3 regions of the Pseudoalteromonas sp. NC201 genome follow, and region 3 is predicted to be linked to each of the others. Evidence: predicted binding sites of a transcription regulator. Region 3 holds the regulator's gene; each other region holds the start of a gene.
What was found. Region 3 encodes sigma-54, which starts transcription at its own class of promoters, with help from an activator protein. Its sites were predicted from a motif close to GTTGGCACGNNNNTNGNNT; they were not measured.
Positions count from the first base shown of each region.

Region 1 (10,310 bases), 270 kb from region 3:
GTGAAATAAGTCTTCACGGAATTTACCTTGCTTGACCAGTGTCTCTAAGTCTTGATGGGTAGCCGCGACGATACGGACATCGACTTTCACACTGTTGTGGCCACCAACCCGATAAAACTCACCATCGGCGAGTACGCGCAATAGCCGAGTCTGCACGTCCAGTGGCATATCACCGATTTCATCTAAAAATAGGGTGCCGCCATCGGCTTGCTCAAAGCGGCCACGGCGCATGCTGTCAGCGCCAGTAAAAGCGCCTTTTTCATGGCCGAACAACTCAGACTCGACGAGATCTTTGGGAATGGCGGCCATATTGAGCGCGATAAAAGAAGCCTCTTTGCGCGGGCTGTGATTGTGCAGTGCGCCTGCCACAAGCTCTTTACCCGTACCAGATTCGCCGTTAATCAATACACTCATGCTTGAAGCGGAAAGTTTACCGATGGCGCGGAACACTTCCTGCATCGCTGGGGCTTCACCAATAATGTCGGGGCTATTGGCTTTTTCACTTTGGCGCTTTTGCTTTTTAGTTTGCTGGCCTGCACGAAATGCACGTTGCACAAGGGAAATGGCCTCGTTTAAGTCGAAAGGTTTGGCGAGATATTCAAACGCCCCTTTTTTAAATGCGTTGACCGCAGAGTCCAAGTCCGAGTGCGCGGTCATAATGATCACCGGCAAGTTTGGGTAGAGCCCTGCAATTTTATCTAACAAGGCCATGCCATCGATACCTGGCATACGTACATCTGAGATCAGCACCGCGGGTTGCTCATATTCAAGCGCGGTCAATACATCTTGACCACTGGCGAAGCTCTCGGTTTCAAACTCAGCTCGCTTTAATGCCTTTTCTAAAACAAATCGGATTGAAGCGTCATCATCGACTAACCAAACTGATTTCATTGCACGTTTCCTGTTTCGGTGTTGTCAAAGGGAAGGTAGATACTGAACTCAGTGTGTCCTGGCCAACTATCGCATTCGATAAATCCTTGGTGTTGCTCTACCAAAGTTTGCGCGATAGAGAGCCCAAGTCCAGAGCCTCCTTCTTTATTCGTGATCATCGGAAAGAACAATGTCTCTTTTACCTCATCGGCGATCCCTGGACCGTTGTCGCTGATACGGATGAGTAATGCTTTTTTCAATAGTCGCTCACCATGATGAAGACGGTGTTTAATGCGCGTTGTTATGGTGATCGTACCGTCATGCTGTAGCGCTTGTTGAGCATTGCGTAGCATATTCAGCAGAACCTGCTGAATTTTGGCTTGATCTATCACGATAGCCGGAATACTGGGATCATAATCTTTTACCAAGGTGATATCGGCATCGCGCTCCAAGGTGGTTAACTTTATCACCGATTCTAACGCCTGATGGATATTACACGGCTCTTTTTGTGGTAACTGATTGGGTCCAAGCAATCTATCTACCAACTCGCGCAATCTATCTGCTTGCTCAATAATGAGCGTGGCACATTCTTCCCGTTCTTGTTGATCAGTTTCGTACTGCAATAATTGCGCCGCACCGCGGATCCCACCAAGTGGATTTTTTATTTCATGAGCAAGACCACGAATGAGATTTCGAGCTGCTTGAAATTGGTGCATTTGATTGGATGCTTGGTCATAACGCAGGGCATCATCAACACGGCGACATTCCACTAAAATGAACGCCTCTTCTGCAAGGTAAACTCGTCTGGCATGCAGACTTAGTGTCGCAACACGATTATCTACAAATACCACGTCTACCCTGTGTTGCTGGCAGTCTACACCATCTTGTAGCACGTATTTAGAGAGCCGTGGCAAGTCTATATGATGATGATTAAACACACTATCAATCGCCAGTCCAACAAGCCGTTTAGTGCTGAGTCCCAGTAGTTCACTACTGCTGTAATTGGCATAGTGGATCATTAAATTTTGATCGAGCACTAAAATCGCGGTTGAGAGAGATTGCCAAACTTTATCCAAGTCAATCGAGTTATGTTGATCCATATATGTTCACCGTGCACCAATGTGGTGCAATGAGAATAGCATAGCTTTGCATCCATTGGATTAAATTATTACCTGAGCTCAGAAACTAGGGGTTTTCGAACTCGTATCCTAAACTTGGTATTAATAAAGCATGCCAACTTTAAGGTGCCCACATTATTAATGCTTTGTGTCAAAAAATACATCTAGCTTGTGCTTGCGGGGGGAGCCTTTTTGTCACGTTCTGCATGAGTGGTTGTGACTTTCAAGGCGCTAGGAATGTTACCGAGTATACGGGTTGCTTTCCTCCTCACACCGCTAATTTACATCGGGCTACGAATGGCGAGAAAACCACCCTTACAGGCGTAATACGGGTCGTTCAACCTAACTGGCGAGATAAATATCTACTGCAAACAAAGGCTGAAGTCTACTATCAAATCCAGGTGGGTGAGCAAAGGTTGTGGATTGAACACAATGAAATGTCGAGTTTGGCCTCCTCAATAGCAGGAGGGATGAGTATGGTGTGTTTGCAACTACTGGTTAAAAGTCAGTGTAGGTAAGCAATATCGCTCTAATTATTCACGGTATTGCGGTGCAAAAAGAACTTATGAGCATCGCTTTGGGCGACTAACATACCTTTTTGATTAAACACTTTCATAACCAAAGAATGCTCGCCACGATTGATACCACGCAAAGAAAACTGAGTATTACTTTGTTTTGGCCCTGTGGCTGTTCCATTGAGAAAGAGTTGCACGCTTAAACCTTGGGTAAATCTTGGTTCTATGGTGCCAGTTACGTATACACTGCCACTATTATCACGGATTGTTTGCTCATGCTCAGGAGAAGTGATTTTAGCTGTATATTGAATCGTTGGTGTTGTATCCGTTTGTTCGAGAATTTTAGTATCAACACTTGGCATGGTTAAAGCGCTGGCGTTGAGTTTGACTTCTTTTGAACCAGGTTGCGGTACATCCGAATAGACCCAATGGCCGTTTTTATCTTTCCAGCGATAGATTTTTGGATTGGACTCTGCTGCAGCATCAATGCTTGTTAGGGTTAGCGTCATGCTAACCGACATTATAAGAAACCACTGACGCACCACAACTCTCCACAGTAAACTACTGTTCATACTTTAGTATAGTGTTGTTGGAATTGCGAGTTACAAATGAGTAACTCCGATAATAAATTTATTCGAGATATTTAATTTAACCTTTTGAATTAAATTAAAAAAGCCCGTAATTACGGGCTTGAGAACACATATGATTAAGAGTGCCAGAAACGCATAATGAGTTTTGGCTCTACAAGCTCAATACCGCGGTACTGAGCGTAGTAGTCTGTTAGCGATTAAACGCTGTAGTACATTTCGAACTCAACTGGGTGAGTTGTCATGTTTAATTTTTCAACTTCTTTCGACTTAAGTGTGATGTACGCATCGATTAGGTCGTCAGTGAATACGCCACCTTGAGTTAAGAACTCACGGTCAGCATCTAGAGAAGCAAGCGCTTCGTCAAGTGATGCTGCAACTGTTGGGATTTCTGCTGCTTCTTCCGCTGGTAGGTCGTACAAATCTTTGTCCATTGCATCGCCAGGGTGGATCTTGTTGCGGATACCGTCAAGACCAGCCATCAACTGCGCTGCGAAAGCTAGGTATGGGTTCGCCGCAGGATCTGGGAAGCGTACTTCGATACGACGACCCTTTTCTGATGGGATCACCGGGATACGGATTGATGCTGAGCGATTACGTGCTGAGTATGCAAGCATAACTGGCGCTTCAAACCCTGGTACTAGACGCTTATAAGAGTTTGTTGCTGGGTTAGTGAATGCATTGATTGCTTTAGCATGCTTAATGATACCACCAATGTAGTAAAGCGCTTCTTCAGATAGACCGCCGTACTTGTCGCCTGCGAAGATGTTCTTGCCGTCTTTAGCAAGTGATTGGTGGCAATGCATGCCTGAACCGTTATCACCAACGATTGGCTTAGGCATAAAGGTTGCTGTCTTACCGTATAGGTGAGCCATGTTGTGGATAACGTACTTCATCTCTTGGATTTCGTCTGCTTTAGTTACCATAGTATTAAAGCGAGTCGCAATCTCATTTTGACCAGCAGTTGCTACTTCGTGGTGGTGCGCTTCAACAACGTGGCCCATCTCTTCAAGTACTAAACAAGTAGCTGCACGCCAATCATTAGACGAATCTACCGGCGCTACTGGGAAGTAACCACCTTTTACGCCAGGACGGTGACCTGTGTTACCACCTTCGTAGTCTTTGTCTGAGTTCCAAGCCGCTTCTTCAGCATCGATTTTGTACATTGAGCCAGACATGTCAGTTTTAAATTTAACATCGTCAAACAAGAAGAACTCTGGCTCTGGACCGAATAATACGGTGTCTGCAATACCCGTTGAACGCATGAACTCTTCAGCGCGTTTAGCTACTGAACGTGGGTCACGCTCGTAACCCTGGTGTGTGTTTGGTTCAACCACGTCACAACGAACGATAAGCGTTGTTTCTTCTGCGAATGGGTCTAGCTTAGCACTTTCTGCATCAGGCATAAGTACCATGTCAGATTCGTTGATGCCTTTCCAACCAGCGATAGATGAGCCGTCAAACATTTTGCCGTCTTCAAAGAAGTCTTCATCGGCTTGATGATGTGGGATCGATACGTGTTGTTCTTTACCTTTTGTATCTGTGAAACGTAAGTCAACAAATTTTACGTCGTGCTCTTTAATAAAATCTAAAACCGATTGTGACATGTGTCCTCCGACTCGTTGGGTTATTTTTTGCTGCAATGTACTGCAATTGCACCTTGATAAGCGTTAATCGTGCCAATTGTTTAACTGTTTGATTTTTAATGGTTTATTTAAATTCACTGATCTGTGAACGGATGTTTTGCACTAAATTGGTGCGTAAGTGTTCCATGGTGGTGCGTAATATTTTTCCTGACAACGACACTTTCCATTTCTGTTGTAGTTGATATTGATTAAATGCTCAAGGTATCAAGATACCGAATAGCTAAAAATTGCTCGAGTATATTCAGTTGTCTGCACTAATGGTGGTCTGGTATTGAGCAGAAAATTGAAATTAATTTCTAAATTTATAGAAAAAATACATTCTAAATATTGCATATAAAGCACCTTTCTTTAGGTATTTAATCGAAACTTTTCTTTGCTCATTAACTGCTTCTTAGATTAATTTTTACATCTTTTGTTTATATACGCTAACACCAAAGAGCCCGCATTTTATAGGCGACTTTTTGTTCACCATTTATTTGTCTGTATTTAGGTGAATGATACTGCATGTGAGGAAGTTGTATGTACATTATGCAATTTTGTATTTCTCAATTGTGTCCTGTGTGTTAATTGTGTTAATCGAGTTAATTTTTGTTTTGTTTTTTGTGTTGATCAGTTTCATTTTTTGGGTACTATGTACCTGATATTAATAAGTTGAGTCTAATGTTAAAGGGGCTACTTGATGCACTCTAATAGGCTAAATTTTCGTTTGTTACTGTTGATATGCAAGGAAGAAGTAAGGTGTTTTCTCGAGAGTCATTAGCATTAAGATTTGTTATTTTAGTATTTATTCCCCTCCTTATAATCATCTCTTATTTTTACTTAGACGAGAGAGAAACTTTACCTCTGGATAATATCACATTAAGCGATAGCGCTTTGAGTAACAAAGTGAGTATCTCTAGAGATAAGTACGGAGTTCCAAATATAAGCGCGAAAAGTGATCATGATGCTTTTTTCGCTATGGGATATGTTCAAGCTCAAGATCGGCTTTGGCAAATGGAGTTACAGCGCCGACTAATTAAAGGTACTTTGAGTGAGGTCTTTGGAGCATCAACAATTGAGCGTGATAAATATATGCGTACTTTGGGGCTTGCTGATGCTGCAAAAGAGGCGCTAAAAAGTTTAGGGAAGCGGGAAAAAGGCATCTTAGTTGCCTTCTCTGAGGGAGTGAATGCGTATATCAGAGATTCTGAAAACCTACCAATTGAGTTTAGGGTTTTTGGTGTCGTTGCTTCAAATTGGTCTCCTGAAGATTCATTAATGGTAGGTAAGCTACTTTCTTACTCTCTGAGTTTTGCTGCTAATTATGAACGGGCCAGAGTACAAGCTGCCGCTAAATTACCAGTGGACTATTTACACTCAATCTATCCAGAGCTTAATGATCAGCAATCTTTATCAGAGGATATATCACGTGTCGCTAAATTGGATGAGACGTTAAGCCAGTTAGCGAGTATCGAAGAAGCTTTATTGCTAGAGCATGGGATTGGAGGCAAATTTGCCGGGAGTAACGCTTGGGCAATTTCTGGGGAGTTAAGTGCTTCGGGCGATGCGATGTTGGCGAATGATCCTCATCTCTCTTTCCAAATGCCTTCATTATGGTATCGAGCGTCTTTGTTAGGCGGCGAAGTAAACGCATCAGGTATGACCATTCCAGGATTGCCTGTAATTGTATTTGGACATAATGCTCATATTGCTTGGGGCGGTACTAACATGCCCGCGGATACGCAAGATTTGGTCATAGTGGACCTTAATCGAGGAGGGAATTCTGCAGGAGAGAAAATTGTTCAAAGGGTAGAGGAGATCGCGGTTAAGGCTGACTTCCCAGCTCAATTTAGAAAAGCCCCAGAGACTATAAAACATACGGTTGCACAATCAAAATATGGGCCTATTCTAGATTATAGTGCTGGCGCGTCTCATGGGTATGCACTGAGATGGACAGCTTTAAATGACAGTGATACTTCTATTTCTGCCTTGATCGACCTGAATTATGCTTCTAATTGGGAAGAGTTCAGGAATGCGCTCCAGCTTCTTATCACGCCGACAATCAATTTTGTTTACGCAGATCGCCTAGGCAATATAGGCCTCAATAGCGCGGGTAAAGTTCCGCTTCGCAAAAAACATTCTGGAGCCATACCTGTTAATCAGTATGAGTTTGAATGGACTGGGTACATTCCTTGGGAAAGTATGCCAACGGAATTCAACCCTAAAAAAGGCTATATCATTAATGCCAACCAAAAACATGTCTCTGAGGATTATCCTTACTTCATTTCTATGGACTGGGCTCCTTCATATAGAGCGGAACGTATAGCATCTCTTATAGAAGGTGAGTTAAAGCGAGGACACAAACTTTCCATCGATACTTTCCGGAGTATTCAAGGTGATGTACTTGACTTAGGAGCGATAGATCTACTCAACCTTCTTAGAAATGACTATCCAAATCTGAAGCCTTTACTTGGTGAGCTACTACATTGGGACGGAGATTATAAATCTGACCCTGACGTTGGTGCTATATACCAAGTCATGATCAGAAATTTAAAAGTCAAATTATTCCATTCACAAAGTCTTGCTACACAATTTGGTGGCGGGCTAACCGCATCTAGTCTAACCGACAAACAGTTATTGCTCGCCTTACAAGACCATGAATTATGGTGTTCTGACACTTCAGAAAAATGTACAGATGAAATTAGGGATTCCTATCAAGCGACTTTAGTTGAACTTGAGCGTAAGTTTGGCGCTAGGCCGTGGTCATGGGGAGAGCTTGCGCCGAGAACTTTCGCGCATCAACCCTTTAGTGAAGCGGACTTTTCGAGACGAATTTTTGAGCGGCAGATCACTGGAGCTGGTTCATTAGATACCGTGAATGCCGCCGGTTATCGGTTTGATAGTGCTGATGGATATGAGCAGATATTTGGTGCTGGGTTTCGCCAAATTATGGTGTCGAGTAAGCAGGAAGGGTTTAAGTCTTGGTACATCAATTCAACGGGTCAGTCCGGCAATATCATGAGCCCACACTATGATGACATGATCGACTTATATGAAAGTAATCAATTAGTTACTGAAACACCGCAATAAATATAATAATTAATAAAAAGGAATTGTAATGAGGTTACTCTCCGAATTAGGAAAGACGGCGCCTAACTCTGTCTTTATTTCACTGTTGAGCGGCGCGATCGCAGGCCTTATCTACGCGTCGCTAGTTCCAGTTATTCTAATCGCAATTGAAGAGTTTAGCTATGTATTAGACGGCACCGCAGATTTTGTTGAGGTGCTGGGCGTGCAAATAGCACATCCAAATTTAGCGCTGTTATTTTTAGGTATTTGCGCTGCGATTTTTATTTTGCAATCAGTATCAATGATTGCATTACAAAAGTCAGCATTAATGCTTGCGAGTAATATCCGAAAAAGATTGTTTGAAAAGATTCTAGGGGCTCCAATCGAGAACCTTGAGTCAGTTGGAACTTCTAAATTACTCGTTGTATTAAGTACAGATATCAGTCGAATTATGATGGGGGCGCAAGCAGTTCCTGGTCTGTTAGTCAGTTCAGTTATTTTGTTAGGTGTATTTTTATATATCTACTTTTTAAGTATGGGGGCATTTCTATTTTTATTGGTTTGTTTAGTTGTTTCAGTTATTACCTATCAAATTCCTATCATCTATTCCATGAGGTTTTTTAATAAATCAAGACAAGAAACAGATGAACTTCAAAAATCATTTCGCTCTTTACTAATGGGAGCGAAAGAGTTGAAAGTTAATAATGTTAAGCGAGAGTCATTTATTAAAAATGAGTTGCTTAAAGCTGAAAATGAAATGCGTGAAACACTTACTAAAACGTATAACTATACAATCTTTGCTGAAAACTATGGGATGCTATTAACCTATCTAATTATCGCCGTTTTGGTTTTCTCTTTTGTTAATTACTACTCGATTGGTCATGGTGAATTACTGGGTATAGTTATGGTTCTGCTATATATATCCGGCCCAATTCGATGGATATTGCAATCAATAGCTCCAATTTATAGAGCTAATGCGTCATATAATAAAGTAGATCTGATTCTTGCATCTTTGTCTAAGGAGGTAGAGAGTGAATTAACCCCGGTTAGTAACTGGGAAAAAGTAACTTTCGATAATACTTGCTTTTCTTATAAAAAATCTAATTTTGAAGTTGGCCCAATTTCTTTTAGTTGTAGACGCGGAGAAATAACTTTTATTGTTGGAGGGAATGGCTCGGGTAAATCAACCTTCTGTAAGGTCGCTACACTTCATTATAGGGCAACATCAGGAAATATTATCTTTGATGATGTGAAAGTTGATGAAAGCAATATTGATAGTTATCGCCAGTCAATAAGTGTTATCTATAGTGATTATCACTTATTTGAAAAGCTGCATGGAATTGATTTAGAAAATAGTGATGTTATAGATGAAATTAATTATTGGTTAGTGAAGCTTAACCTCGATGAGAAGGTGTTTTTAGAAGGAGATGGATTCTCTACTTTAGAACTTTCAGATGGTCAAAAAAGAAGGTTAGCATTAATAGCTAGTATTGTAGAAGATAAAGATTTTTATTTATTTGATGAATGGGCTGCAGATCAAGATCCTCAATTCAGAGAGATTTTTTACAAAGAAATCCTACCTATTTTAAAGTCAAGAAATAAGTTGATTATAGTTATAACTCATGATGATAGATATTATAACTTATCAGATCAGCTCGTTCATTTAGATAAAGGAGAGGTTCAGCTAAGTGCTTCAAGGTTAAATTATGGCGAGGCTAAGGCTGAAAAATCAAATTTTAAAAACTCAGAAAATAATAAGGATAACGCATATGAGGTTTGATTTTTCTCTAGCGCAGAAGGATGTTTACTTCGATCAGCTACATTGTATTGGTAATGCTAAATATAATATTGGTGGATATGTTGATATAAGCTCGGCAAATGTCACATCTTTATTAGAAGCAAGTGATCAGGTTATAGCAAGTAACCCTATGTTTAGTTTGACTATTGAGCATGAGCATGATGGTCCCAAAGCAAGATTTGATAACGCTTTACATATTAAGTCTACGGTGGTTGATTATAGAGACGCTATTGAACCGATTAAGTCAGCGCAGGAGCTTGTGAAAGAAATATTTTCTCAGCCCTTTGATCTTAAGGGAAGATGCCTCTACAAAACTTATATCATTCAACTGACAGATCAAAGGATCTGGTTTGTAGGTGTAGCGCATCATTTGCTGATTGATGGCTGGGGGTTTGCGCTATGGGCTGAGGCACTTTCAAAAGCTTATGAATCAAAAGAATATCAGGTTAATGAGCACGCGCAGCAAAACTATTTTGAACAAGACTCAGTATACTTGGAGTCAGAACGGTATCAGAAAGATAAGGAATTTTGGAAGTCTTACTTGCATTGTTCTAAAAGGAATATACTTGTTCCAAATAGGAAATTGGAATCGAAAAACTCAAGTGAGAGAGTTGTTTTTTCAGTAGCGCGAGATAAGTATGAAAGCTTATTTTCAAACAAAGGGTTTCTAGCTAAGTCCCCTGGTACTGTATTTTTGTCTCTTGTTTTTATAATGTTCTCTAGACTAT
Region 1 is NZ_CP022522.1:147,005-157,314, forward strand. It holds gene ntrC (nitrogen regulation protein NR(I)) at 1-891, opposite strand, end outside; gene glnL (nitrogen regulation protein NR(II)) at 888-1,970, opposite strand; gene PNC201_RS00690 (DUF4124 domain-containing protein) at 2,518-3,024, opposite strand; gene glnA (glutamate--ammonia ligase) at 3,291-4,697, opposite strand; gene PNC201_RS00700 (penicillin acylase family protein) at 5,622-7,805, shown strand; gene PNC201_RS00705 (cyclic peptide export ABC transporter) at 7,834-9,564, shown strand; gene PNC201_RS00710 (non-ribosomal peptide synthetase) at 9,554-10,310, shown strand, end outside.
Region 1: glnA (glutamate--ammonia ligase) is a predicted target of sigma-54. The motif match lies at 4,756-4,774, and genes of this name have one in related genera.

Region 2 (10,310 bases), 1.3 Mb from region 3:
ACATACTTGCTGCCGTGCTGAATAAACACATAGTTACCATTGAGTTTATTGTAACCAGACTTAAGTACCTTACCGTTACCAGAGGAAACCACCGGCGTGCCTACGCGTGCCGCATAGTCTATACCATTGTGAGACGATACTCGGCCAGTCACAGGGTGAAGGCGACGCGGATTGAAGCTGGAGCTGATATATTTGAAGTTAACCGGTGCTCTTAAGAAGGCTTTTTTCATGCTACGGCCTTCAGGGGTATAGAATTCGTCATCAGTATGACGAACCGCGCTGTAACGCTCGCCCTGGTTGATAAATTCGGCAGCAATAATTTTACCATTACCGATTTCTTCACCGTCTACATAGTGCTTTTCAAACACTAAAGCGAAAGAGTCGCCCTTACGAATATCGTTTGCAAAGTCGACATCCCACCCAAAAATATCGGCGAAGTTCATTATTTGGCGTTCGCTAAGACCCGCTGAAATACCAGCGCTCCAGAAGCTGGAATTGATCTTGCCACCTGCCGATTTTTCGCGACTTTCGATTTCCTTGCTTTCGATTTTGGTTTCGTAATTACCCTCGTCGTTTAGGGTGACCAATAAGGTATCCGTTTTTGACAAGATGTATTTTAATTGAGCTAATTCACCACCATCATTGCTAGCAAAGCTAAGCACTTCTCCCGGGTGGATTTTAGTCAGCTTGCGGGTTTCTGCGTTGGTATTGACCAGATTGTGTAACGTTTTGGCAGAATAACCTGCGCGTTTAAAAATCACGGCTAGGCTGTCGCCAGACTTCACTTCGTGGTCTTTAAATTCAAATACAGGTTGTTTAGGGGCAGACTCAGGCGTGATGACTGGCGCTGCATCTAATTCAGTAAGTTGCTCTGTTTTTTCTGATATTTTTACTGGCAACTCGTAACGTTTCCCAACTTCTAAAGCTTTTCCGTCATTGTCTTTTGAAGCCGTTGCTTTTTCAGAGGGGATCAGGGCAATTCCGACCATCGCAGATAGGAAGCCGATGATGAGCACTTTGTGCTTTTTGGGGAGCTTATGAACCACATGAACCATAATGCGCCTTTTCTGCTGTCAAGAATTATTGTAGATAATATTGCAGGATATACGTAATAAACCCGTAATACCAGCGTTTTGTGCATTTAAACTCGGATAAATATAGGCTAGAATCGAGCGATTACAAGTTATAGCTGTTGGAGTGAGAATAGTGGATTTAGAAACTGCATTTGCAGAGATTAGCCGTGGTGCAGAAGAAATTCTGTTGCAAGATGAATTAAAAGAAAAGCTGAAGTCAGGTAAAAAACTACGTATTAAAGCGGGTTTCGATCCAACAGCGCCTGATTTGCATTTAGGACACACAGTGCTAATCAATAAAATGAAAACCTTTCAAGACTTAGGCCATGAGGTGATTTTCTTGATTGGTGATTTCACCGGTATGATTGGCGACCCAACGGGCAAAAATGTAACTCGTAAGCCACTCACTCGTGAAGATGTACTGGCAAATGCAGAAACATACAAAGAACAGGTTTTCAAAATCCTTGATCCTGCCAAAACCACAGTCGCATTCAATTCTGAGTGGATGGAAAAGCTAGGTACAGCCGGTATGATCAAGCTTGCTGCACGTCAAACCGTGGCACGTATGCTTGAGCGCGACGACTTTAAAAAGCGTTATGCAAATGGTCAAGCAATCGCAATCCACGAATTCTTATATCCACTGGTTCAAGGTTGGGACTCGGTTGCATTAGAGGCGGATGTTGAGCTCGGTGGTACCGATCAGCGCTTTAACCTATTAATGGGTCGTGAGCTACAAAAAGACGAAGGGCAAAAGCCGCAAACAGTACTGATGATGCCGCTACTTGAAGGCACCGACGGCGTACAGAAAATGTCTAAGTCACTAGGTAACTACATCGGTATTACTGATGCGCCAAACGACATGTTCGGTAAAGTGATGTCGATTTCTGACGATTTAATGTGGCGTTACTACGAATTGTTAAGCGCAAAAACACTGGATGATATCGCTGCACTTAAAGAAGAAGTTGCAGGCGGCCGCAACCCTCGTGACATTAAGATTGAATTTGCAAAAGAAATGATTGCTCGATTCCACAGTGAAGCTGACGCTGAAGCGGCGCATCAAGACTTTATCAAGCGTTTCCAAAAAAATGCCTTACCTGATGAGATCCCTGAAGTCACCGTAACTATTGAGGGTGAAAGCACGTTTATCACTAACTTGCTAAAAGAAGCCGGTTTAGTGGCAAGTACTTCAGAGGCGATGCGCATGATCAAGCAAGGCGCGGTTAAGCTAAATGGCGAAGATAAAGTAACAGACACAAAATTAGAAGTTGCGAAAGGTTCTTGTGAAATCTACCAAGTAGGTAAGCGTAAGTTTGCGAAAGTTACGGTAAACTAAACAAGCTAATCTACTTGTTATAGCCGAAGAGGTCAGTGTTTTACTGGCCTTTTTTGTGGTTGTTACAACATTAAGCTAGCAAAATTTATAATCACAAGCAGTAAGGCGGAAGTAGCAATAAATAGCCAGCGCATTTGATTAAGTAGCCCGAGTAAATGCTGAATATGCTCAGCTGAGGGTTGCGCTTTTGCACCTACCCGCATCACATCATAACGTTCACCAAAATAAAAGCGCGGCCCTGCGAGCTGTGTATGTAAATTTGCGGCAAAAAAGCTCAGTGCCCATCCGGTATTCGTTTGGCTAAAGTGACGGCCGTAGTATTTAATGTAGTGCCAAGTTTGCTTTGGTCTAAGTAGCAACGAAAAGCAGGTAATTAATAATCGAATGGGTACAAACTCAACGAGCCAAATCACGCGGGAAAGGCTTGTCATAAAACGGGCTGAGGGGGGCATTACTTGCCGCCAAGCATGGTCGCATAGCAGTAACAGTTTATAAAATAGCGCGAGATAGGGGCCTGCCATTAGATACAGTAAAGCAATGACAAAAAAATGGCGCAGGGTATTTAATGCGGTGCTATCTATGGTGGCTTTACAAATACCAAGCTCTGTTAGCTTCTCTACATCTCTTGCTACCATTCCTTGCAACACGGCTCTTGCGGTTACTTTTTGCTTTGACTTTATCAGCGCGGAAATACGCTTAGCACGGCTTTCATGGCTAATATCTAAGCATAAAAACAACACCAGCCCACCGAGCCAATTAGGATAAAAAGCAAAGCTAATAATCGCATAAGTTAATACGGTGATGGTTAATATAGGGAGGAGGAATCCCAGTGTGCCTGATAACAGTTGATAACTAGAAGCCGCTTTGGGGCGATAAACTTTTTCGGCAATCGCTTTAAATATAAGGCTAAGAATAAGATTAGGGTGATAAAGTGTTGATAACCTTACCCCTAGGCTGACAAAAATCGCCAGTAAGAAAATGATCAGGCCCTCATGGGCCTGAAGCAAGCTGTCGAGCACTAAAGCGTAACCTTATCCAGCTTATTAAGTAGTGCCATCACCATTTTAGAAGAGTTAACAGAAGCGACTTCTAGATACTCTTCGAATGATTGCGGTGATTCTTTGCCGGCGATATCAGATAGCGAGCGGATCACAACAAATGGCGTGTTTAAAGAATGACAAGCCTGCGCAATTGCCGCACCTTCCATTTCTACTGCTAACATCGTCGGGAAGTCTGCACGCGCCTTATCGATGCGCACTGGGTCACACATAAACGAGTCTCCCGTACAAATCAAACCAATCATAGTTTGAATGCCCTCAAGCGCATGTACGCTTTGCTCTGCAGCTTCAACTAATTTTGTGTGCGAAGTAAACGCAGCAGGCATTTGCGGAACTTGACCAATTTCATAGCCAAACGCAGTAACATCTACGTCGTGATGACGTACTTCATTTGAAATCACCACATCGCCGACGTTTAGTGATGGTTCAAAGCCACCTGCAGAACCCGTGTTGATCACGCAATCTGGCGCAAAGTTGTCGATAAGCAAAGTTGTCGCAACCGTCGCTGCCACTTTACCAATGCCAGACTGTACAAGCGTTACGTCAAGACCAGCCAGTTTGCCGGTATAAAAAGTAAAGCCACCTTTGGTCAATGTTTGCGGGTTTTCCATGGTGTTACGCAAAATGGTAACTTCTTGCTCCATTGCGCCGATAATGCCTACTTTCATCAAAAGATTCCTAATTTGTGGTGGGGAAAGCCCCAGTGTCAAAATTGCTTTTATTATACGAAAGGGGTTTTGATAGGTAAAACAAAAAACGGGCTGACGCCCGTTTTGCTAGATTTCTGCCAACTGAGTTGACTGTGCTTTTGCCTGTGAAGGAGACAGTACCGCAGGTTTGTAGGTGCGGTTTCTGGTTTTCTTTGGCATCTCCACTTTTTGGCCAAGCTTGAATAGGATTGCCGCACGGACCTCAGCGCTTTGGTAGCCACTTTTGATTTTCATACGAATGTGTGGAATACCCGCAGATTCCAGAGCGCCACTTACAAACCAATCTTTTTGTGCTTTATGGCCGTTTTTATTGGCGTTATTGACCAAGTCAACAGCGGCAACAATTTTCAGTGTCTCTTTGTCTACCAAGACATAATCCAACTGCTTATTCTTAGCTTTAGTTACCGCAGCACGACGTGCTTTTGGAGAGATACCCGGCTTGCACTCAATCACATCAATGAGCTTAATGCGGCTAACGATTTTATATCTATCGCCAACGGCACGTTCTAATAAATGTAGAAACGATGCTTCAACGGTGGTAAAAACAGATTCTTTACGATTAAATGGATAAGGATTGCCACCCACATCGGTGTACTTAGAAGCGACAATGGAAGCAACGACCACTAGAGCCAAAATAGCAAGTAACGCAAATTCCATACAAAACTCCAAATCAAAAAAATGACATCTGTGGTTTTATAAGCAATAGCTGTGCCATAAAACTACTTTACGGCAAGTCATAAGAATTTGTGTGGTTGGCTATGGAGGTGGACTATTTGTCGTATAGGAACGTATCTGACAGTGTTAATCGCCGTGATGTATTTCAGACCTGCGTCGACTAATTAATAGTTTACTATCAATAGGAATAAACTCACTAGCGGCACGGATCAGTGAGGCGGCGGTAAGCTGCGGCACGCCGTAAACTTCGACTCGGGTATGGTATTTATCTCTGAGTTTATTCGCGAGTAAATCAAAATCACCATCGCCAGTTACTAGAATAATTACATCGGATTCTGACGCGCACTCCATGGCATCAATGGTAATGCCAACATCCCAATCACATTTTGCGGAGCCATCGGCACGTTGAATATAAGGCTTTAACTTCACCTCAAAGCCAATCGCTCGCAGGATATTTTGGAACTGCTTTTGTTTGTCGTCACCCCGTTCGCTGGAATAGGCAATGGCTTGATATACCTCGCGATTAGCCGTTGCTTTACGCCAAAACGCGTTATAGTCAAAGCCTGTTTGGTAGGCTTGTTTGGTGGTGTAATAAACATTTTGAGCGTCAACTAAAATGGTGACTTTTTCCATAATGGACTCTTAGCAATAAATTTGCTTTATGATAGCAAGATTAGCGTTTGTTTAGCCATTTACTCATCGCGGCATCATAGGCTTTTTTAATGGCACCGCCATCGCAAGGGCGAGGCGGAGTACGCCAGTTATTACTTAATCCCTCTGGTGTAGGAATACTCGGATCGAGTCTAACCTCAGTATAGCACAGGCCATTTTCACGGTAGACGTTATAATGTGGTGTGGACGCGAGTAGCTCTCTTGGCTTGCTCGCAGCACTGGTTTGATGCGCTTTAGGCACGGTGATCTGCTGCGGCTTTTTTTGGTTTTGGCTGAGTACAACGTCACTGGGAGTGCGCTCTAAAAGTTGCTGACGAAATTGAGAGATTGCTTTGCGATGGTCTAACTTTTTAGGTTGCGTGACGACTGCTGCTTTGGCTATGTGCTTGGTTGTACTTTCAACCGTAGGCTTTTTTGGTTCCGTTTGCGCAGTTTTTAGTACTTCAACCGTATCGTCCTTCAGTGTCGGTTTTAACTCCTTTACTGGCTTATCTTCAGTTATCGCTGGTGTCTCAATATGCTCCACCTTGGGCTTAGTAGGCTCAATAACCAAATAGGTTTTCATTGCCTTAATTTCTAAAGGCTTTGAGGGGATATAAATACTTTGCTGCAAATACCAGCCGAGCAGTAGATGCAGCACAATAGAGCCGATAATGGTGAAACTAATTAGGTTGTTTTGGAGCGGCCGCATTATTCTTATTAATCCTTGAGTTATGCAGAGTTAGAGCTTAATCAACGTGTAAATGTTCCCTCAATAGACGAATTATTCTGTGATTAGTTGCGCCGATATGTGTTTCAGTAAAGTTAATTCACGCAAAATGGACATCCCTTTGTTATTTGCATCAGCAAGTTTAGCTTCATTGTGGGCTATGGCTTGATTTATGTTAATCCACAAAGGTTTCATACCATTAGCAAGTTCGTAATTCTCCATTGTTGGCAGATCAAATTTGCCACAGATCTCACAAACGTAGCAATAAGAAATAATATGTACATTATCATGATCTGGTTTATACCAAGGACGGTACTCTTCATAGCGACCAAAAGGAGTGAGACCTGTAATGGATACTGCACCAGTTTCTTCTTTTAGCTCGCGCTCTAATGCTGCTTCTAAGCTTTCCCCCTCGTTAACGCCACCACCTGGTAAGGTGTAATCGTCATAACGTTTGGTGTAAAGCATAAGAATGTCGTTGCCTCTAAGGACTATGGCGCGAGTGGTCTCTCTAGTAAAGCAGCTGCCTTGAAGCGGAATGACTGGGGTGTTGTTTAAGCTTTGCATGGGGGTTTTAACTTCAATTTAGGTAACAAGAATGGGTTTACAAAACGATACGCCTGCGTAAAAGCGGCGTATCGCGAATGAAGATATTAAAACGGAGCAGGGTACGCTTTAAATACAGTATCAATCTCGGCTAAAGACTCTGCACATAGCGGTTGTTCAAACGCTTGAATATTTTCTTTAAGCTGTGCCATGGTTGTCGCGCCGATAATAGTTGAAGTCACGCCATCGACTTGGTTGCACCAAGCTAGCGCCAGTTGCGCTGCAGTCATATTAAATTCTTTGGCGATTTCTAAATATTTTGCAACGGCTTCTTGTGCTAGTTGCGTATCTCTAAATAAGCCTTGTCTTTGCACTAAGGTAAAGCGGCTGCCTTCAGGTCTTGCACCCCCTAAATATTTACCGCTCAACATCCCACCAGCCAGCGGCGACCAAGGTAAATAGGCAACATCTTCGTTTACGCAACTCTCAATCAAGTAAGGCCAATCTTTGGCATGTAGCAAGCTAAACTCATTTTGAATTGAAACCGGCTTAGGTAGGTTGTGTTGCATTGCCAAATTAAGGTAAGTGTGAATGCCCCAAGGCGTATCATCAGAAAGGCCCCAATGGCGAATTTTACCCGCTTGAATACAGCTCGCTAAGCCTTCTAAAATATCTAGCATACCAGCGCGTTCTTCCTCGCGGTCAAGCGCACTCAAAGGCACCATGCCAGGCCATTGTTTACCAAAATGCGGTGAAGTACGGTTTGGCCAATGTAGTTGGTAGAGGTCGATATAGTCGGTATTCAGGCGCGCTAAAGAATCGTCCACCGCTTGGATCACAGATTGTCCCGTAATAGCACCGCCTTCACGGATCCAAGGTAATCCGCTGCCTGCAATCTTGGTTGCAAGCACGAGCTTTTCGCGCTTTTCTTGGTGCCGCTTTAGCCAATTGCCAATGATGGCTTCGGTTTTACCATAGGTTTCAGGTGAGGGAGGGACCGCATACATTTCAGCGGTATCAATGAAGTTAATACCACGGCTTAGTGCATAATTGATTTGCTCGTCGGCATCATGCTGGTTGTTTTGTACGCCCCAAGTCATGCTTCCTAAACAAATACGTGAAACTTCAAGTGGGCTACTACCAAGTCGTGAGTACTTCATGCAGGCTCCTGATTGATTGCTGAATGATTAAATATAGCCAAAGTAACGGATTTAGTACTTTGAACTGTATTGATATTGTTAGCATTATCTCTGTTTTGCAGTGCAAGTTGCAACAGACATCCACACAAGTATAGCCCAGAACACTATGGCCTATGTTCAAGATTGCAACAATTGGAAAATTAGCACATAATAAACACTGTTTATTTAGACAGTATTTTGGCGTGCGTAAATTTATTCATATTGATATGGACGCGTTCTATGCATCGGTAGAAATGCGCGATAACCCCGAGCTTGCAAAGGTGCCGATGGCGATTGGTGGGCGGAGTCATCGTGGGGTGCTATCCACGGCTAACTATATTGCTCGGCAATATGGCGTGCGCTCGGCCATGTCGAATTATCAAGCGAAAAAACTCTGCCCTCAGCTGGTGATTGTACCGGGGAGAATGGAGGTCTATAAGGCAATATCGCAACAAATTAGAACTATTTTTGCCCGCTATACTGAGCTAATTGAGCCACTGTCTTTGGATGAAGCCTATCTAGACGTCACTGAGTGTCAGCAATGTAATGGCAGTGCAACGCTTATCGCCGAGCAGATCCGAGCGGATATATTTGCAGAAACGGGCCTTACGGCTTCGGCGGGAATTGCGCCAATCAAGTTTTTAGCCAAAATTGCCAGCGATGAAAACAAGCCTAATGGTCAGTGTGTGATCCCGCCTCACCAAGTGAGCGCTTTTATTGATGTGTTACCTCTTAAAAAAATTCCAGGTGTAGGTAGAGTGACTCAACAGCGTTTGCTAGCCATGGGACTTGAGTATGGCCGAGATATTAAGGCACTGTCTGAAACTCAGTTACGCCAGTCATTTGGCAAGTTTGGCGCTGTATTATGGCGGCGTTGTCAAGGTATTGATGAGCGCCGAGTTGAGACCGATAGAGTGCGTAAATCGATAGGCGTTGAAACCACATTTGCAGAAGACACGCTCGACCTTGATACCTTAAAACAAGTCATAAAAGAAAAGTTGTTACCTGAATTGACTCGCCGAGCACAGCCTTATTTACAGCGTGGCTTTAATAAGCTTGGTGTTAAAGTGAAGTTTTACGATTTCACCCAAACCACCAAAGAATGCCAATACCAGCATATTGATTTGCCCGTTTTCGAAGAGCTATTGATTGAAGCGATGGCACGGCAAAAGTTTAAACCCGTGCGCCTCGTGGGCTTGCACTTAGGGCTAAATGAAAAATCTAACACACAAGCTCAACTGGGACTTTTTGATGGCTAATTCAGACCTACCTAGACTAAAAGATAACTGCAATTAGTTTATTTTGTGCTAGCTTCGAAGTTGTCGTGCAACAAACTAATCACGCGAACTGCGTGTAATTAAAACAACAACAAGAGGTAAGCATTATGCAATCCATAATGATCGTACTCTTCGGCATCATAGGGATGTTATTTGGATGGTTTGTCTATTCCAAATTTATTGCTGAAAAAATATTTAAAATGGATGACAACTTTGTCACGCCGGCTCATGAGCTTGAGGATGGCGTGGACTATGTTCCCACTAACAAAGTGGTATTGTGGGGGCATCACTTTACTTCAGTCGCAGGCGCTGCGCCCATTGTGGGACCTGCTATCGCCGTGTATTGGGGCTGGGTGCCTGCAGTGCTTTGGGTGGTATTCGGTACCATATTCTTTGCGGGTGTCCACGATATGGGCGCGCTGTGGGCAAGTGCTCGCCATAAAGGCAAGTCGATGGGCGCGTTGTCTGAAAGCGTAATTGGCAAGCGCACGCGTTCATTGTTTATGATAGTGGTCTTCCTTGTACTGCTCATGGTAAATGCCGTGTTCGGCGTGGTGATCGCAAACTCCTTCGTGGGTAACCCAAATGCGGTATTCCCCGCTTGGTCTGCTATCATCGTGGCACTTATCATCGGCCAATTGCTGAAACGAAAAGTGCCGCTAGTACCGCTCTGTATTATCGGGGTTATTGTGCTCTACGCGACCATTTATATGGGCAGTAGTATGCCGATTACCTTACCAACCGAAATGTTTGGTTTAAGCGACAAAGCCAATTGGATCATCATTCTGTTTATCTATGCTGCCGTAGCGTCATTGTTACCGGTTTGGATGCTATTACAACCTCGTGACTTTATTAACGGCATGCAGCTGTTAGTGGGGTTGATCCTGCTTTATGGTGCGGTATTTGTTGTCATGCCAGATATCACTGCGCCTGCGTTTAATACCCAAACGGTAGAAAACACCCCGAGTATTATCCCCTTGCTGTTTGTGACTATTGCTTGTGGTGCGGTATCAGGTTTCCACGGTATTGTTTCGTCGGGAACGAGTTCAAAACAACTAGACAAAGAAAAAGACGGTCGT
Region 2 is NZ_CP022522.1:3,292,855-3,303,164, reverse strand. It holds gene PNC201_RS14375 (peptidoglycan DD-metalloendopeptidase family protein) at 1-1,055, opposite strand, end outside; gene tyrS (tyrosine--tRNA ligase) at 1,207-2,406, shown strand; gene PNC201_RS14365 (cobalamin biosynthesis protein) at 2,469-3,425, opposite strand; gene mtnN (5'-methylthioadenosine/S-adenosylhomocysteine nucleosidase) at 3,425-4,132, opposite strand; gene PNC201_RS14355 (DUF2726 domain-containing protein) at 4,241-4,831, opposite strand; gene PNC201_RS14350 (LabA-like NYN domain-containing protein) at 4,976-5,482, opposite strand; gene PNC201_RS14345 (hypothetical protein) at 5,523-6,212, opposite strand; gene PNC201_RS14340 (NUDIX hydrolase) at 6,285-6,797, opposite strand; gene PNC201_RS14335 (aldo/keto reductase) at 6,884-7,936, opposite strand; gene dinB (DNA polymerase IV) at 8,158-9,213, shown strand; gene PNC201_RS14325 (carbon starvation CstA family protein) at 9,339-10,310, shown strand, end outside.
Region 2: PNC201_RS14355 (DUF2726 domain-containing protein) is a predicted target of sigma-54. The motif match lies at 4,872-4,890, and genes of this name have one in related genera.

Region 3 (10,310 bases):
ACAACCACCACAGCCTCATTCTCAAATGGGCGATGCTCACCAAATTCTACCTTTTGGTCTTTATATTGAGTAAATACACCAGCATAAGTCGCTACCAAGTAATTTTTGAATACCTCAATAAACTCTCTAATATGCTCGACAGCAGCGGCTTTCTCCTCTTTACTTTCAATGTTGCGAACCTTTTGAATATAAGAACCTAATACACGATACGCAGCATATTTGTAATCAATGTAAGGCAAGAGCTCTTCTTCTACGATAACGCGTAAGTGTTCTTTGTCTTTTTCAATGATATTTTGCTCTTTCGTAACACGCTGAAAAGTTTGCGCCGCAACTTGCTCTACCATTTTATAAGGATCGCTTGAATCCACTTCTTTCGCCTGAACCAATGCGGTAGCCATCAATGCTACAAACAAAGTCAGACATTTTGCATAGATGTTTTTTAACATATTTACTCGCTCCCTTGATTAAATAGGAACTGACCAATTAGCTCTTCTAATACCAGTGCCGATTTTGTATCTGTGATCATGTCACCGTCTTTTAGCGCTTTTGTTTCCACACCAAAAAGAGACTCAAGATCAACGCTATCTTCACTCGTTACTTCCTGACCAAGACATTTTTGCTTCGCAGATTCAGCAGCAATAACCGGAGAAATACCTAAATACTGCTCACCTAAAATGCCCGACGTCAAAATCGAAACCGACGACGTATCGGAAAACTGACACTCGTAGTTTTTATCTAAACTCATTGAAACTACTGGCACGAACTCTTGTGGATGGATGTGAATTCCATCAACACGGCCAATCACAACCCCACCCACCTTAATTGGGGCACGAGTTTTCAACGAACCTATATTTTCGAACTTAGCATGCAAAGTGTAAGTTTCACCGTTGCCGCTTAAGCCTGAGTTAGCCACCTTTAGCGCCAACATAACAAATGCAGCAATGCCCAATGCCACGAACAAGCCAACTAAAATTTCTATTTTCCGTGTATTCATTTTTAAAACCTTTTAACTTGAGAACATAACCGCTGTTAATACAAAGTCAAAGCCAAGTACAGCCAGTGAAGAATGTACTACCGTCTCTGTCGTCGCTTTACTTATTCCTTCTGAAGTAGGAATACAGTCATAGCCTTTGTATAGCGCGATCCAAGTTACTAATAGTGCAAATACGAAACTCTTAATAAGACCATTTAAGATGTCTTGTTGAAACGACACTTGCGATTGCATAATTGACCAGAAGCTACCTGAATCTACGCCTAACCAATCAACACCGACCAAGTGTGCGCCTAAAATAGCGATCGCAGAGAATATCAGTGCGAGTAACGGCATACTAATAAAACCGGCCCAAAAACGAGGGGCAACCACGCGCTTAAGCGGGTCTATCGCCATCATTTCTAAACTAGATAATTGCTCCGTTGCCTTCATCAAACCGATTTCTGCAGTTAACGCACTGCCTGCACGTCCTGCAAATAAGAGTGCGGTTACCACAGGGCCCAGCTCTCTAAGTAAACTCAAAGCAACCAAAGGTCCAAGGCTATCTTCAGCGCCATACCCAACTAACACGGTATAGCCTTGTAATGCCAATACCATGCCGATAAATAAACCAGACACCATGATAATCAACAATGATTGATGACCAACCATGTAAAGTTGCTTTATCAACAGCGGCGTGCCTTTTCGGAAATTAGGTAAGCTACATAGCGCCCCAAAAAGCATTGTTGTGGCACGGCCAAGTGCGGCAAAACGGCTGAGGGTTTTGTGGCCTAGTTTTTGTAAAAAGTCGACCATACTCACTCTCCTTGCAACAGCGCTTGCTGATAATCTGGCGCTTTAAAGTGGAATGGCACAGGACCATCCGCAAGGCCTTGTAAGAACTGCTGCACTAATGGCGATTCGTGTTCAAGCATCTGTTCAGGGGTTCCCGTACCAATCACACCTTGTTCAGCAATAATAACGACGTGGTCAGCAATGCTCAGTACTTCGGTGACATCATGGGTAACTATCAACGACGATAATCCCAACACTTCATTAAGCGACTTAATCAAGCGAACTAGAACACCCATGGAGATCGGATCCTGACCTGCAAACGGTTCATCGTACATGATTAATTCAGGATCAAGCGCAATAGAACGCGCTAAAGCCGCACGTCTTGCCATACCACCAGAAAGCTCTGCCGGCATTAAATCTTTTGCACCACGAAGGCCAACCGCTTGGAGTTTCATCAACACCACTAAACGGATTAACTCTTCAGATAATTCAGTATGCTCGCGCAGAGGAAACGCCACATTATCGAACACGCTCATATCAGTAAACAAAGCGCCACTTTGAAATAACATGCTCATGCGCGTTCGAGCTTGGTATAAAGCTGCTCGAGACATGTTAGGGATACTGTTTCCAGCAAAAAGAATATCACCGCTATCAGGCTTAAGCTGACCACCAATCAGTCGCAACATGGTGGTTTTACCAATGCCGCTCGGCCCCATTATTGCGGTAATTTTGCCTTTTGGTACGGAAAAGCTCATGTTTTTGTAGATGATCCTTTCACCCCGAGAGAAGGTTACATCCTTGATTTCTACAATTGACTGCGACAAGTCGCTCTCCAGATCCAGACTATATTCATCCAAGTATGATACTTTTTTTTCAAACAAGATGGAAAATCGTTTTGGTAAAATTTTGTAAGTAGTGAAATGTAACGGTTTGCTTATACTTTCCAGAGCGCTTTTGGTAGTATCTATCGAAATTTTAATCCTATTGGCTAGAGGTTCATGGTTTTATCGTTTGTTATTCTCATTCTTGGCTTTATTGCACTGGTTTGGAGTGCTGACCGCTTTGTTTTTGGTGCGGCCGCTCTTGCACGAAACTTTGGTGTACCAACATTAATTGTTGGTTTAACTATCGTGGCCATGGGTTCTTCAGCACCAGAAATGATGGTTGCTGCGCAAGCCTCTCTTGCAGATAAAACAGACACCGCCGTGGGCAATGCCATAGGTTCTAACATCGCCAATATCTTACTCGTTTTGGGTCTCACCGCGTTATTAAGGCCACTCTCCGTTGGCTCTGGTATTTTGCGCCGCGAAATGCCGCTGTTAGTCGTCGTTTCATTGGCAGCTTGGTATATCGTTAGTGATAACCACTTTAGTTTCGTAGAAGGTGTTTTGTTATTAGTCGGTTTCGCCGCTTTTCTTCTTGCACTTATCATTATCACCAAGCGTGGTGGTGGAGATAATGATGACCCATTTGTCAGTGAAGCCTGTGAAGAAGTGCCAAATAATATTCCAACTCAAAAAGCTGTTTTCTGGTTAATCGTGGGTATGATTTTACTGCCTATTAGCGCGGACTATCTCGTTGGCGCTGCGGTTGATATCGCCAAATATTTTGGCATGAGTGACCTGCTAATAGGATTAACCATTATCGCCGTTGGTACTAGTTTACCCGAGCTTGCTGCTTGTGTTGCTGGTGTACTAAAGAAGGAGGACGATCTAGCGCTTGGCAATATTATTGGTTCGAACATCTTTAATATATTGGCCGTGCTATCCATTGCTGGGATCATTAACCCATCCGTCCTCGACGCCAATATTGCGTCACGTGATATATTTATTATGCTTGGCGCGACACTGCTGCTTATCCTAATGAGCCTCAGCTTAACAGGTCAGCGCCGCATCAACCGCTTGGAAGGTGGCATACTTGTCGCAAGCTTCGTCGGTTATATTTACTACATCATTTGAGGAAGCCTTGTGACAACGAACCCATTTATTGATTCTGCAAATCAAGTTTTTGCTACCGAACTTGCAGCAATAGAAGAAGTGCAACAGTTTGTTGATCAGCAATTTGTAAAAGCCTGTGAAATTATGTTTGGCTGTCAAGGTCGCATCATCGTGATTGGCATGGGTAAGTCCGGCCACATCGGTAACAAAATCGCAGCGACACTCGCAAGTACTGGCAGCCCCGCATTTTTTGTTCATCCAGGTGAAGCAAGTCACGGCGACTTAGGTATGATCACCAAAGATGATGTGGTACTGATGATCTCCAACTCAGGGGAAACCCAAGAGGTGATCTCAATCCTACCTGTAATTAAGCGCTTAGGGGCCCCCGTTATTTCCATGACAGGCAACCCAAGCTCTACAATGGCTCGTAATGCGACGGTTCACCTTTGTGTTAAAGTATCAAAAGAAGCCTGCCCACTAGGACTTGCACCCACGGCCAGCACCACAGCTACGCTAGTGATGGGTGATGCGCTCGCGGTTGCGCTACTTGAAGCCAGAGGCTTTACGGCTGATGATTTTGCACTTTCCCACCCTGGTGGTAGTTTGGGAAGACGTCTACTACTAACCGTTGCTGATGTCATGCATCAAGGGGATGCAATCCCTATGGTCAATAGTCACTGCACAGTCAAAGAAGCTTTATTTGAAATGTCCGCAAAAAGTTTAGGTATGACGGCAATCGTAGATGAAAGCTCGCAATTACAAGGGATTTTTACCGATGGCGACTTGCGCCGTATTATCGAACAAAAGGTCGATATTCACACCACCCCAATCACGCAAGTAATGACGGCTAAAAGTACGACGGCACGCGCCGATATGCTCGCAGCTGAGGTACTCAATATTATGGAAACCAAACGGATTAACGGCTTGATTGTGGTGAACGAAAACAACATTCCGGTTGGCGCCTTGAATACGCAAGATTTACTTAGAGCGGGGGTGCTGTAATGCAATTTGAAGATTTATATCAGACGATTTCAACTGAAGCTTGGGAAAAAGCAAAACAAATCAAATTATTAATTTGCGATATTGATGGCGTATTCTCAGATGGCCGTATATACCTTGGTAACAATGGTGAAGAACTGAAAGCATTTAATACCAAAGACGGGTTTGGTATTAAGGCCTTGATTGATAGTGGTATCGAAGTCGCCGTTATCACAGGTAGACATTCACAAATAGTTCAGCAACGCATGACTAGTTTAAATGTAACTTATATTTACCAAGGTCAAGAAAACAAGTTAGTGGCATATGATGAACTGAAGACTAAGCTCAACCTTAATGATGACGAAATTGCATATATTGGTGATGATGGCCCAGATCTACCCGTAATGGAACGAGTTGGTTTTGCCGTTGCCGTCAATGATGCACATCCTCTTGTTAAACATATCGCCCATTACACGACCTTGATGCCAGGTGGCTTTGGTGCCGTGAGAGAACTAACTGATCTTCTAATGCTCAGCCAAAATCACTTATTGACTTCCAAAGGATCAAGTACATGACCGTATTACGTGTCATCTTACTCATTGTTTTCGCTTCTTTAATGGTATGGATGTGGTCGCCCATGTTTAATCCATCAGAGGCGGATCCAGCAAAAGAAGATGAACCGTTAGCTAAACCCGATTATGTTGCAACCACGCTTCAGCAAACGACCTATAGTGAAAATGGCTTATTAAACTATCAGGTAACTGCTGATAAGATGGAGTTGTATCAAGATCTTGGCTTTAGTCACTTTGAAAAGCCCATTTTCACCTTATATAACGGTGAACAGAATTGGCAAATAAGCGCATTAGAAGCAACCCTATACGAAAACAACACCTTGATATTAGAGGGCAATGTGTTGGCAAAGAATTTAACGCCTAACGCCATGATCACGGATATCAATGCCGATAATGTAAGAGTTGAAATTAAGCAAAAATTGATGAAGTCGGAACACCCTGTCGTTATCAACGGTCCTAGTCTTAGGATCACAGGTAAAGGACTGCATGCGGATCTACAAAAGCAAGTGATCGAACTCATCAACCACACAAAGACAATTTATTATGACCAGTAAAATCATTAACAAACTAGTTTTCATCGGCTTGCTTGCAAGTTCTACTCTAGCAATTGCTGCAGAACAAAATGAAGTCATTATTGATGCTGGCCGTCAGCAAGCTCAACTGCAAAGCAACATCGGTATTTTTGAACAGAATGTTGTTATTATTCATGGCAACAGAAAGATAAATGCCGATCGCCTAGAGGTCCACCGCCGCGCGGAGCTCGGCATTAACAAGCAACTGCTTGTGGCAACTGGCAGCCCTGCCACTTTTAGCGAACGTCAACCCGATGGCAACTTACTAGAAGCCAAAGCAAATGAAATCCGTTACGACGTAGCGAAGGGAACCCTAGTGATTTCTGGTGATGCTGAAATCAATCAAACTGGGCAAAAAATCAATGCTCAAGTCATCACCTATGACATTGAAAAGCAATTGATCAGCGCTGAGCGCTCAGACCAAGAAGACTCTCGAGTAAGAACCATCCTTGTTCCTGTTGATGACAAAAAAGACGCTAAAGAGAAAAAAGCGCAGGAAGAAGGTAACAATTAATGAGCGAGCTCAAAGCAACTGGTCTAGCAAAGAGTTATAAAGGTCGTCAGGTCGTCAAAAATGTTGGTTTAAGTGTTCAGGCTGGCAGTATTGTAGGCTTATTAGGACCAAATGGTGCAGGTAAAACCACTACGTTCTACATGATTGTAGGGTTAGTACCAAGCGACAAAGGCTATATTCAGATTGATGACGAAGATATCACTTTGTTACCGATGCACAGCCGTGCACGACTTGGTATTGGCTATCTACCGCAAGAGTCTTCAATCTTTAGAAAACTCACGGTCTATCAAAATTTGATGGCGATTTTAGAAACTCGAAAAGACTTATCTAAAGTTGAAAGAGAAGCTGAACTAAACGAGTTACTGGATGAGTTTAATATTCAACACATTCGCGACTCACAGGGCATGGCATTGTCGGGAGGCGAAAGAAGACGAGTCGAAATTGCTCGTGCTTTAGCCGCAAACCCTAAGTTTATCCTGTTAGATGAACCTTTTGCTGGTGTTGATCCTATTTCGGTGTTAGATATAAAGACAATCATAGAGCACCTAAAAAACCGTGGTATCGGTGTGCTTATCACCGATCATAACGTTAGAGAAACACTGGACGTATGTGAAAAGGCCTACATCGTTTCACATGGTGAGTTAATCGCTGCAGGCACGCCAGAACATGTTTTGGCAGATCAAACCGTAAGAGATGTCTACCTAGGCGAACAATTCAAGCTATAGTTAAGACGTAGTATTAATAACTGTTAAAAAGGATTGTTAGAGATACATGAGGCAATCATTACAGCTGCGCATGGGGCAGCAACTTACAATGACTCCGCAACTGCAACAAGCCATTCGCTTGCTGCAGCTTAGTACATTGGATCTGCAACAAGAAATACAAGAAGCATTAGACAGCAATCCATTGTTGGAAGTGGAAGAAGGTGATAATACTGACGGCGAAAACGCTGACCAACACAGCCAAGAAAAGAGCCGTGCTGACGACAATCAAGATTCAGCCGATGAAACGCAGGTTAGTGACTATGAGATAGACTCAGATACCGCCATGAGCAAAGACACTGTGAGCGATGACCTTGCCATGGATGTCACTTGGGACGAGTATATGAGTGCAGCGCCTGCTGCAAGCTCAGGTCCACTTCCCGATGACGATAATGTTTATCAAGGGGAAACCTCTGAATCTCTCCACGATTATCTCATGTGGCAACTCGAACTGACACCATTTAGTCCAACAGATAGAGCTATTGCGATTGCGATTATTGAAGCGGTCGACCTGTCAGGCATTCTAACACTGTCTTGCGAAGACATTTTAGAAAGCATTAATGACGAGAATAGCGAAGAGCCTATTGAGCTAGATGAAGTCGAAGCCGTACTCAAACGCATTCAGCTTTTTGACCCTGTCGGTATCGCAGCGCGTAGTTTACAAGAATGCTTATGCATTCAGCTAAACCAATTCGCCCCAGATACCCCATGGATTGCCGAAACAAAAATGATCCTGACAGAGCATATCGACTTGCTTGCCAGCCGTGACTATCGAACTTTGGCTAAGAAAACGCGCCTTAAAGAAGCCGATCTCAAAGAGGTCATGACGTTAATACATAGCCTTAACCCAAAGCCTGCGGCAAGCATTATTCATGAAGAGCCTGAATATGTGATCCCTGACGTATCGGTGAAAAAAGTAAAAGGTCGTTGGGTCGTAGAGCTAAATCCTGATGCTATGCCTAAAATAAGAGTAAATGACCATTACGCTGCGATGTCTAGAACGGCGAAATCCAGTACGGATAGTCAGTTTATTCGCTCACATTTACAAGAAGCAAAGTGGTTTATTAAAAGCTTAGAAAGCCGAAATGATACTTTATTAAAAGTTACCAATTGCATTGTGCAACAACAACAGGCATTCTTTGAACATGGCCCCGAAGCAATGCGCCCTATGGTGCTAAATGATGTTGCTGAAATGGTTGAGATGCATGAGTCCACAATTTCCCGTGTGACAACACAAAAATACATGCATACACCTCGGGGAATATTTGAGCTGAAGTATTTCTTCTCTAGCCATGTAAGTACGGAAAATGGAGGTGAGTGCTCTTCTACAGCAATTAGAGCACTTATCAAAAAGCTGATAGCTGCAGAGAATACCGCGAAGCCATTGAGTGACAGCAAAATTGCAGATATCTTAGCTGAGCAAGGAATTAAGGTAGCGAGACGTACGATTGCAAAATATCGTGAATCCCTAGCCATTCCACCGTCAAATCAGCGTAAAAGCTTGATATAAGACGTAAAACCCAAGAAGGAAAAATGCTTATGCAACTAAATCTAACTGGTCGCCATGTAGAAATTACTGACTCATTAAGAGACTATGTCACCAACAAGTTTGCGAAGCTAGAAAGGCACTTTGATCATATCAATAATGTGCATGTGATCCTTGATGTCGAGAAACTAGTACAAAAAGCAGAAGCAACATTACACGTAAACGGCGGCGAGCTATTTGCATCAACAGAGCATCAAGATATGTATGCCGCAATTGATGGCCTTATCGACAAGCTAGATCGTCAAGTTATTAAACACAAAGAGAAGCTCACTCGACACTAAGATGAAATTAAGTGAATTAGTGAACAAGGACTGCAGTAAAGCTGCGGTCCTTTTTAATAGCAAAAAACGTATTTTAGAATACATCAGCGAACTGGCTCATAGCCAAATTCCAAATACCAGTCAGCATGCTATCTTGGACGCCTTAATGGCGCGAGAGAAATTAGGCAGCACAGGGATCGGTAAAGGCATTGCCATTCCCCATGGTCGACTTGAAGGTTTGGATAAAATCCTTGCAATGGTGCTTGTCAGCGAGCAAGGGATCCAGTTTGAAGCCATAGATAAGCAGCCTGTCGATATTTTTGTCGCGTTCATCGTACCTGAAGGTGATAATCAACAGCACCTGAAGACCTTAGCGGCGATTGCTGATACACTCAAAGACAAGTCTTTTTGCAAAATGCTTAGGCAAGCAAAAAGTGATGATGAGTTATATGCAGTGATCCAAGGTGAACTTGATGAGTGATGAAGAAAAAGGACTCGAGCTTATCATTATCAGTGGCCGCTCAGGCTCTGGTAAATCTGTAGCGCTTCGAGTATTGGAAGACTTAGGCTACTATTGTGTGGATAACATTCCGGTCAATTTGCTGCCGTCTTTAGTCCGCAGTGTTTCGGACAATTATAATAAAATTGCAGTCAGTATTGATGTTAGAAACTTACCTAAAGAACAGGACGAGTTTAATGACATTCTTGAATACTTACCAGGCTTTGCCAAACCTACCCTGTTTTATTTAGACAGTGACGATCAAACCCTGATAAAGCGCTTCTCAGAAACACGCCGTTTGCACCCTCTTTCACTGCATAATCTTCCATTAGATGTTGCGATAAAGAAAGAACGGGAATTGTTAGACGTGCTGATCACTCGCGCCGATTTTCTCATTGATACTACAGGCCTGAGCGTTCATCAACTTGCAGAAGATATCCGCGAAAAAATCTTAGGTAAAAAAGACAAACAACTCATTATTACCTTTGAATCTTTCGGCTTTAAACACGGCATCCCAAAACAAGCGGATTACGTTTTTGATGCGCGCTTTTTACCCAACCCACATTGGGAGCCTGAGCTTAAGCCGCTAACTGGCTTAGATCAACCAGTCAAAGACTATTTGTCGAGTCACAGCATCGTGCAAAAGTTTACTTGGCAGATCCAAACCTTCGTACAAACTTGGTTACCACACTTAGAGCGTAACAATCGCAGTTATCTAACGATCGCAATAGGATGTACAGGTGGGCAACATCGCTCGGTATACTTAGCGCAAACCATTGGTGAACGTTTTGCTAAAACCCATCCCAACGTCAAAATTCGTCACCGAGAGCAAGAGGGTTAAATGTTAGAAGATACGTTTTTAATCCAAAACAAACTCGGCCTGCACGCTCGAGCAGCGACGGTTCT
Region 3 is NZ_CP022522.1:419,251-429,560, reverse strand. It holds gene PNC201_RS01830 (MlaC/ttg2D family ABC transporter substrate-binding protein) at 1-446, opposite strand, end outside; gene mlaD (outer membrane lipid asymmetry maintenance protein MlaD) at 449-994, opposite strand; gene mlaE (lipid asymmetry maintenance ABC transporter permease subunit MlaE) at 1,007-1,786, opposite strand; gene PNC201_RS01815 (ATP-binding cassette domain-containing protein) at 1,789-2,589, opposite strand; gene PNC201_RS01810 (calcium/sodium antiporter) at 2,764-3,723, shown strand; gene PNC201_RS01805 (KpsF/GutQ family sugar-phosphate isomerase) at 3,733-4,704, shown strand; gene kdsC (3-deoxy-manno-octulosonate-8-phosphatase KdsC) at 4,704-5,255, shown strand; gene lptC (LPS export ABC transporter periplasmic protein LptC) at 5,252-5,806, shown strand; gene lptA (lipopolysaccharide transport periplasmic protein LptA) at 5,796-6,338, shown strand; gene lptB (LPS export ABC transporter ATP-binding protein) at 6,338-7,063, shown strand; gene PNC201_RS01780 (RNA polymerase factor sigma-54) at 7,110-8,609, shown strand; gene hpf (ribosome hibernation promoting factor) at 8,639-8,926, shown strand; gene ptsN (PTS IIA-like nitrogen regulatory protein PtsN) at 8,928-9,386, shown strand; gene rapZ (RNase adapter RapZ) at 9,379-10,245, shown strand; gene PNC201_RS01760 (HPr family phosphocarrier protein) at 10,246-10,310, shown strand, end outside.